2 regions of the Alicycliphilus denitrificans K601 genome follow, and region 1 is predicted to be linked to the other one. Evidence: predicted binding sites of a transcription regulator. Region 1 holds the regulator's gene; the other holds the start of a gene.
What was found. The regulator FNR, encoded in region 1, switches genes on or off when oxygen is low (the NO sensors DNR and NnrR bind a similar motif). The targets are predictions, from matches to a motif close to TTGATNNNNATCAA.
Positions count from the first base shown of each region.

Region 2: ALIDE2_RS14215 (DUF2189 domain-containing protein) is a predicted target of FNR. The motif match lies at 1,064-1,077, and genes of this name have one in related genera.

Region 1 is NC_015422.1:1,174,148-1,178,080, forward strand. It holds gene ccoG (cytochrome c oxidase accessory protein CcoG) at 1-1,001, shown strand, start outside; gene ALIDE2_RS05615 (FixH family protein) at 1,061-1,339, shown strand; gene ALIDE2_RS05620 (hypothetical protein) at 1,427-1,714, shown strand; gene fnr (fumarate/nitrate reduction transcriptional regulator Fnr) at 1,749-2,492, opposite strand; gene hemN (oxygen-independent coproporphyrinogen III oxidase) at 2,663-3,933, shown strand, end outside.
Region 2 is NC_015422.1:2,979,989-2,983,921, reverse strand. It holds gene ALIDE2_RS14220 (PLP-dependent transferase) at 1-1,024, shown strand, start outside; gene ALIDE2_RS14215 (DUF2189 domain-containing protein) at 1,137-1,967, shown strand; gene ALIDE2_RS14210 (arylesterase) at 1,981-2,628, opposite strand; gene ALIDE2_RS14205 (ABC transporter ATP-binding protein) at 2,653-3,375, shown strand; gene sstT (serine/threonine transporter SstT) at 3,409-3,933, opposite strand, start outside.

The sequences.
Region 1 (3,933 bases):
GCATGCGCCTGGACAACGGGACGTGGACCTTCGAGAAGATCTGGAAGAAATCGCTCAAGCAGGTGATCTGGGTCGCTGTGGCCTTCTGGACCGGTTTCACGTTCGTGGGTTATTTCGTGCCGATCCGGGAACTCGGCGGCGAGCTGCTGGTGCTGCACGGCTCCTGGCAGATCTTCTGGGTGTTCTTCTATGGTTTCGCGACCTATGGCAATGCAGGCTATCTGCGCGAGCAGGTCTGCAAGTACATGTGCCCCTACGCGCGCTTCCAAAGCGCGATGTTCGACAAGGACACGCTGATCGTCACCTACGACCCCGAGCGAGGCGAGCCCCGCGGACCGCGCACCAAGAGCGTCGACTACAAGGCCAAGGGCCTGGGGGACTGCATCGACTGCACGTTGTGCGTGCAGGTCTGCCCTACGGGCATCGACATCCGCAATGGCCTGCAGTACGAATGCATCGGCTGCGGCCTGTGCGTGGATGCATGCGATACCGTGATGGACAAGATGAAATACCCGCGGGGGCTGATCCGCTTCTCCACGCAGAACGGCGTCAAGAACCACTGGACCCAGTCGCAGATGCTCAAACGCGTGCTGCGTCCGCGCGTGCTGTTCTATACCAGCGTGCTGATTGTGCTTTGCATCGGGATGCTCGCTAGCTTGGTGGTGCGCACGCCTCTCAAGGTGGACGTGGTGCGCGACCGCGCGGCGCTCTCGCGCATCGTGGCTGGGGGCAAGCTGGAGAACATCTACCGGCTGCAGATCATGAATGCCACCGAAGGGGCCCAGCGCTATGTCATCAGCGCGCGTGGGCTGCCAGGGCTGGAGGTGGCTTCCGAGTCCGAGGTCGATATCGGCCCTGCGGACTCCCGCTGGGTTGCTGTGCGCCTGCAAATCCCCTACGGGTCGGCGCCACCGGGCTCGCACACGGTGTATTTCGATATCCAGGCGCAGGGCAACAAAGGGCAGGTGGCGGAGAAATCCGTATTCCTCGTCCCGCGCTGAGGGCGCGGATCCGTACCGAGTTTTTGCATGGCCCCGGAAGGGGCACGGAGATCGTAACGATGTCGAAAGATGGACCAATGAATGCAGACCCCGAGCCGCAGCCCTGGTGGAGGTACGGCCATGTGTGGCTGATCATCGCAGGCCCGGTGATCGTGGTCATTGCCGGTTTCGTCACTCTTTGGCTTGCGCTTTCCCGGCCGGACCCCGTGCTGGCGGAGGACTACTACCAACGTGGCCTGGACATCAACAAGACGCTGAAGAATGCGGACTCTGGCATGACACCCGCAATGAAAGGGCGTAACCACGCCGCCACGCCCGCGCAGGACCAGCCGCGCTGAGGTCCTAAGGGGAATCAGGGAGACGATGGCACTTTGCTTGCGCCGGGCATGGTGCTAGGCTGTCACTATGACAAGGAGACAAGCTTGATGTGGAAGCAGAGGTTGATGTGGATAGCCTGGCCCGCCTTTCTCATGGCGGGGGTCATGGAGATGGTCGTGTTTGCCTTCGTGGACCCCGAGGCGTTGCAGTGGTTCGACCAGCCCGTCACTCTTTCGAGGCAAGGCGTCTACACCGTAGCGTTCTTCGTTTTCTGGGCCATCATCATGGCGTCGAGCATGCTTACCACGATGTTGTCGCTCTCCCCCTTCGAGCTCAATCGCTGTCCGGTACCGGAGGGCGAGAGGCCGCTCGACTGTGCCAAATACATGCCCTGACATGGGCCTGGGGCTGCAGCCTGGGTGAGGGTGGTTAGAGACAGGATTGCTGGCTATTGACGATGCGCTTCAGGGCATCGGTGTCCACGATGCGTACGTGGCGTTGCCTGACCTCCACGATGCCCTCCTCGACGAACTTGGAGAAGGTGCGGCTCACGGTTTCGAGCTTGAGGCCCAGGTAGCTGCCGATTTCCTCGCGCGTCATGCGCAACACCAGTTCCGATTGGGAAAACCCCCGCGCATGCAAGCGCTGCACCAGATTCAACAGGAAGGCGGCAAGGCGCTCCTCGGCCCGCATGCTTCCCAGGAGCAGCATGACGCCGTGTTCGCGGACGATCTCACGGCTCATGATCTTGTGCACATGGTTTTGCAGTGCGGTGACTTCGCGGGACAGTTCTTCGATGCGGTCGAACGGCATGACGCAGACCTCGGCGTCTTCCAGGGCCACGGCATCGCAGGTGTGCCGATCGTTCACTATGCCATCTAGGCCGATGATTTCTCCGGCCATCTGAAAACCCGTCACTTGGTCGCGTCCATCCTCCGTGGCCACGCAGGTCTTGAAGAAGCCCGTGCGAATGGCGAACAGGGATGCGAATGGTTCGCCGTTGCGAAACAACGTGCCGCCACGCTTGACCTTGCGGCGCACGGCGACGACGTCATCGATGCGCTTGAGTTGCTGCTCATCCAGCCCGACGGGCATGCACAGTTCGCGCAAGTTGCAGTTTGAACAGGCAACTTTGATGGATTGCAGGTTGGAATGTGTGGAAACCCTATTCATGTCGCGAGCTTACATCTGAACGCCGTCGAGGCATGGAATGTCACGGATCGTTCGAAGACTTTGATCCAAAGTCAATTGTCCCCATCCGGACCGCATGGGTGCTTGATCAACATCAAGAACGCCCTGGGGACTCTACGGCACAGTACGCCGCAAATGCAAGGAATCCCACCATGACAGTCGTTACAACAGAGCTCTTGCGTCGTTTTGACGTGCCTGGGCCGCGCTACACCTCCTACCCGACAGCAGACCGTTTCGTGGAGGCATTTGGTGAAAAGGAGTACATCCTAGCCCTGCAGCAGCGTCGCGTGGGGTCGGCGGCCAAGGCGATGCCCCTGTCCCTCTACGTGCATATTCCGTTTTGCGAATCCCTGTGCTACTACTGTGCCTGTAACAAGATCATTACACGGCATCCGGAGCGGGCCGAGGTCTATTTGCGGTACTTGAGCCGCGAGATCGACCTGCACACCGCGCACTGCGGCGTGGGGCAGCACGTGAGTCAGCTGCATTTCGGCGGCGGCACGCCCACCTTCCTGTCTGACGACGGCCTGCGCGAACTCATAGGCATGCTCAAGCGCAGCTTCGTGCTGGTGCCAGGGGGCGAGTATTCGATCGAAGTGGATCCTCGCACCGTGGACGAGAAGCGGCTTGCCTTGCTGGCCGAGCTGGGTTTCAACCGGCTCAGCTTCGGGGTGCAGGATTTCGATCCCGAGGTGCAGAAGGCGGTGCATCGCATACAGCCTGCCGAGAAGGTATTCGCGCTGATCGAGAGCGCACGCAAGCTGGGCTTCGAGTCGGTGAACGTGGACCTGATCTATGGCCTGCCGCGCCAGACGCCGGAGTCTTTCGACCGGACCCTGGCGCAGGTGGCGCAACTGCGGCCCGACCGCATCGCGCTGTATGCCTACGCCCATCTGCCCGAACGCTTCAAGTCGCAACGGCGCATCATTTCCGCAGAGCTGCCCATGGCCTCGGCCAAGGTGTCGATGCTGGCGCGCTCCATCGACGTGTTCATGAATGCGGGCTATGTGTACGTGGGCATGGACCACTTCGCGCTGCCCGAGGATGCCCTGGCTGTGGCCAAGCGCCAGGGGCGGCTGCACCGCAATTTCCAGGGGTACAGCACCCAGCCTGACTGCGACCTGATCGCGCTTGGCGTTTCCGCCATCGGGCGGGTGGGCGCAACGTACAGCCAGAACGTCAAGACGCTGGACGAGTATTACGACGCGATCAACCATGGGCACCTGCCCATAGTGCGAGGCCTGGCCTTGACCAGGGACGACCTGGTGCGCCGCGCGGTCATCATGGCCCTGATGTGCCAGGGGGAGGTGCTGTTCGAGCCGGTCGAGCAGTCCTGGCTCATCGATTTTCGCCGCTATTTCGAGGCCGAGCTGCAGCAGCTCGAAGAAATGGCGGAGCAGGGTCTGGTGAAGGTCGGCGCCGA
Region 2 (3,933 bases), 1.8 Mb from region 1:
CGAAGAGCGCCTGGCGACGCTGGAGGGCGGTCGCCAGTGCCTGCTGGCGCCCAGCGGCCTGGCTGCCATCGCCACCGTGTCGCTGGCCCTGCTGCGGCATGGCGACGAGGTGCTGATCCCGGACAACGCCTACGGCCCGAACAAGGCCCTGGCCGAGGTGGAGTTGCGCCACTACGGCATACGCCACCAGGTCTACGACCCGCTCGATCCGGCCGACCTGGCCGCCAGGATCACCGACGCGACGCGGCTCGTGTGGCTGGAGGCGCCGGGTTCGGTGACGCTCGAGTTCCCCGATCTGCCCGAGCAGGTGCGCATCTGCCGCGCGCGCGGTGTGACCACGGCGCTGGACAACACCTGGGGCGCGGGCCTGGCCTTCGCGCCGTTCGATCTCGCGGGCGATGGCCAACTGGGCGTGGACATCAGCGTGCATGCGCTCACCAAATACCCCAGCGGCGGCGGCGACGTGCTCATGGGCAGCATCACCACGCGCGACGAGGCGCTGCACCTGCGCATGAAGCTCACCCACATGCGCCTGGGCCTGGGCGTGGGCGCGAACGACGTCGAGGCCGTGCTGCGCTCCCTGCCCAGCATGGCGCTGCGCTACCGTGCGCACGACGCGGCGGCGCGCGCCCTGGCGCAGTGGATGGGCACGAAGGCGCCCGTGGCGCAGGTGCTGCACCCGGCGCTGCCGGGCTCGCCCGGCCACGAGCACTGGCGCGCCCTGTGCGGCAGCGCTGGCGGCCCCGAGGGCGCCGCGGCGGGCCTGTTCAGCGTGGTCATTGATGCGCGCCACACGCAGGCACAGGTGGATGCGTTTTGCGACGGCCTGCGCCTGTTCAGGCTGGGCTACAGCTGGGGCGGGCCCATGAGCCTGGTGGTGCCCTACGACCTGCCCGGCATGCGCGAGCGCGCCACGCCGCACCTCGAGGCCGGCACGGTGGTGCGCTTCGCGGTGGGGCTGGAGGCGGTGGAAGACCTGCGCCAGGACCTGGCGCAGGCCATGGAGCGCGCCTTCGCCGGCTGACGGGCAGGCACGGCCGGCGGCTGCCGGGGTGGGATTTCCTTGATGTCCAGCAAGACCGGTGCTGGTTATCGTGGGCGTACTTCCACCGCCGCCGCGCCGCCGGCTTGCCGCCATGACCGATTCCCCCGCGCCCGTATCCGCCAGCGCCCCTGCGGCCCCCCTGGTGCTCACCCCTCTGGGGTGGCGGGACCCGTTCCGCTGGCTTGCCAGGGGCCTGCGCGACGTGGCGGCGGCGCCCGGCATCGCCCTGTTCTATGGCGGCTGCTTCTGGCTCATGGCGCTGGTGCTGGGCTGGGTGTTCCGGGCCAGTCCCGAATACACCATGTCGCTGGTCAGCGGCTGCCTGCTCGTGGGGCCGTTCCTGGCCATGGGGCTGTACGAAACGAGCCGCAGGCGCGAGCTGGGCCTGCCGCCGCAACTGGGCGAGTCCATCACCTGCTGGGACAGCCACATGGGCAGCATGGGCATGCTGGTGCTCGTGCTCGTCGTGCTGGAACTGTTGTGGGGCAGGGCATCGCTGGTGGTGTTCGCGGTGTTCTTCAATACCGGCATGCCCTCCACCACGGGCGTGGTGCAGGCGATTTTCAGCCCTGGCAACTGGCAGTTCATCGTCGTCTACCTGCTGGTGGGCGGGGTGTTCGCGGCCCTGGTGTTCTCCAGCACGGTGGTGTCCATTCCGATGATCCTTGACCGCGACACCGACGCGCTGACGGCGGGCATCGCGAGCGTGCGCGTGGTGCTGGAAAACCCCGGCGTGATGCTGCTGTGGGGCGCGCTCATCACCGCGCTGGTCGTGCTCTCCCTGTGGTGGACCTGGGGGGCGGGCCTGCTCGTGGTCGGGCCGGTACTGGGCCATGCCAGCTGGCACGCCTACCGTGCGGCGGTGGCAGCACCCCGCGCCGCGGAGCCTGCCGTTTCCGCGCCCCCTCAGGACGGAGCCTGACGGCGCCTGCGGCTCACAGCAGCTTGCGCAGCTGCGGCCACACATTGTCGAGCATGCGCGGATGCGCCTCGGCGCGCGGATGGATGCGGTCGGGCTGGAACAGCGCCGTGGAGTCCGGCACGTCGGCAATGCCATGCAGCAGGAACGGCACCAGCGGGACCTTGCGTTCCTTGGCCACGGCCTCGAACAGGGCGGCGAAGCGGCGTGCGTAGTCGGCACCGTAGTTGGGCGGCATCTGCATGCCCACCAGCAGCACGCGCGCGCCGGCGGCCTGTGACTGCTCGACCATCCATGCCAGGTTGTCCCGGGTGTTGGTCAGGGGCAGGCCGCGCAGCGCGTCGTTGGCGCCCAGCTCGATCACCACGTGCGTGGGGCCGTGCTGCCTGAGCAGCGCAGGCAATCGCGCGCGGCCGCCGGCCGTGGTGTCGCCGCTCACGCTAGCGTTGACCACCGTGGCGCCGATCTTTTCCTGGGCCAGCCGCTTCTCCAGCAGCGCCACCCAGCCGCTGCCGCGCGGCAGGCCGTATTCGGCGCTGAGCGAGTCGCCCACCACCAGGATCACGGGGGCCCTGGCGGCGGCCTTGCGGCTCTGCTGCGCGAGCGCAGGCGCCGTGCCGAGCAGGGCCAGGGCGCCGGCCGCGATAAAGTCACGCCGAAACATACGCATCACTGTCGAGAACCTTTCATGTCCGAACCCTTCGCCGCTGCGGCAACAACCACCGCTTCCGAGTCGCCCGTGCCCCCGGAGCCCATCATCGCGGTGGAGCATGTGTACAAGTCGGTCACCGACTCCACGGGCACGCTGGAGATTTTGCGGGATATCGATTTCCGCCTCGCGCCGCAGGAGACCGCCGCCATTGTCGGCGCCTCGGGGTCGGGCAAGAGCACGCTGCTGTCCATCATCGCAGGGCTGGATACGCCCACGCGCGGCACGGTGCGGCTGGCGGGGCAGGACCTGTTCGCGCTGGACGAGGACGAGCGTGCCGCGCTGCGCGCGCGCCAGGTGGGCTTCGTGTTCCAGAGCTTCCAGCTCCTGGGCAACCTCACGGCGCTGGAGAACGTGATGCTGCCGCTGGAGCTGGCCGGCAGCCGCGACGCGCGCCGCCGCGCGACCGAGATGCTGGGCCGCGTGGGTCTGGGCCAGCGCCTGTCGCACTATCCCAAGGTGCTCTCGGGTGGCGAGCAGCAGCGCGTGGCGCTGGCGCGCGCCTTCGTGGTCGAGCCGGCCGTGCTGCTGGCCGACGAGCCCACGGGCAGCCTGGATTTCGCCACCGGCGAGACCATCATGGAGCTGATGTTCGCCCTCAACCGCGAGCAGGGCACGACGCTGGTGCTGGTCACGCACGACCGCGCCATCGCCGCGCGCTGCGACCGGCGCATCACCATCGAGGCCGGGCGCCTGGTGTAGCGGCATGCCAGGAACGGCATCGGGGCCGTTCGTTCAGGCGCGCCGGGGTGCCATGCAGGCAGCCGCCGTGAACAGCACGTCGGTGGACGAATTGAGCGCCGTCTCGGCCGAGTCCTGCAGCACACCGATGATGAAGCCCACGCCTACGACCTGCATGGCCATGTCGTTGCCGATGCCGAACAGGCTGCAGGCCAGCGGGATCAGCAGCAGCGAGCCCCCGGCCACGCCCGAGGCGCCGCAGGCGCAGACCGAGGCCACCAAGCACAGCAGCAGTGCCGTGGGCACGTCCACATGGATGTCCAGGGTGTGGGCGGCCGCCAGCGACAGCACGCTGATGGTGATGGCGGCGCCCGCCATGTTGATCGTGGCGCCCAGCGGGATGGCGATGCTGTAGGTCTCTTCGCTCAGGTTCAGGCGCTTGGCCAGTGCCAGGTTGATGGGGATGTTGGCGGCCGAGCTGCGCGTGAAGAAGGCCGTCACGCCGCTCTCGCGCAGGCAGGTGAGCACGAGCGGGTAGGGGTTGCGGCGGATGGTCAGGAACACGATCAGGGGATTGAC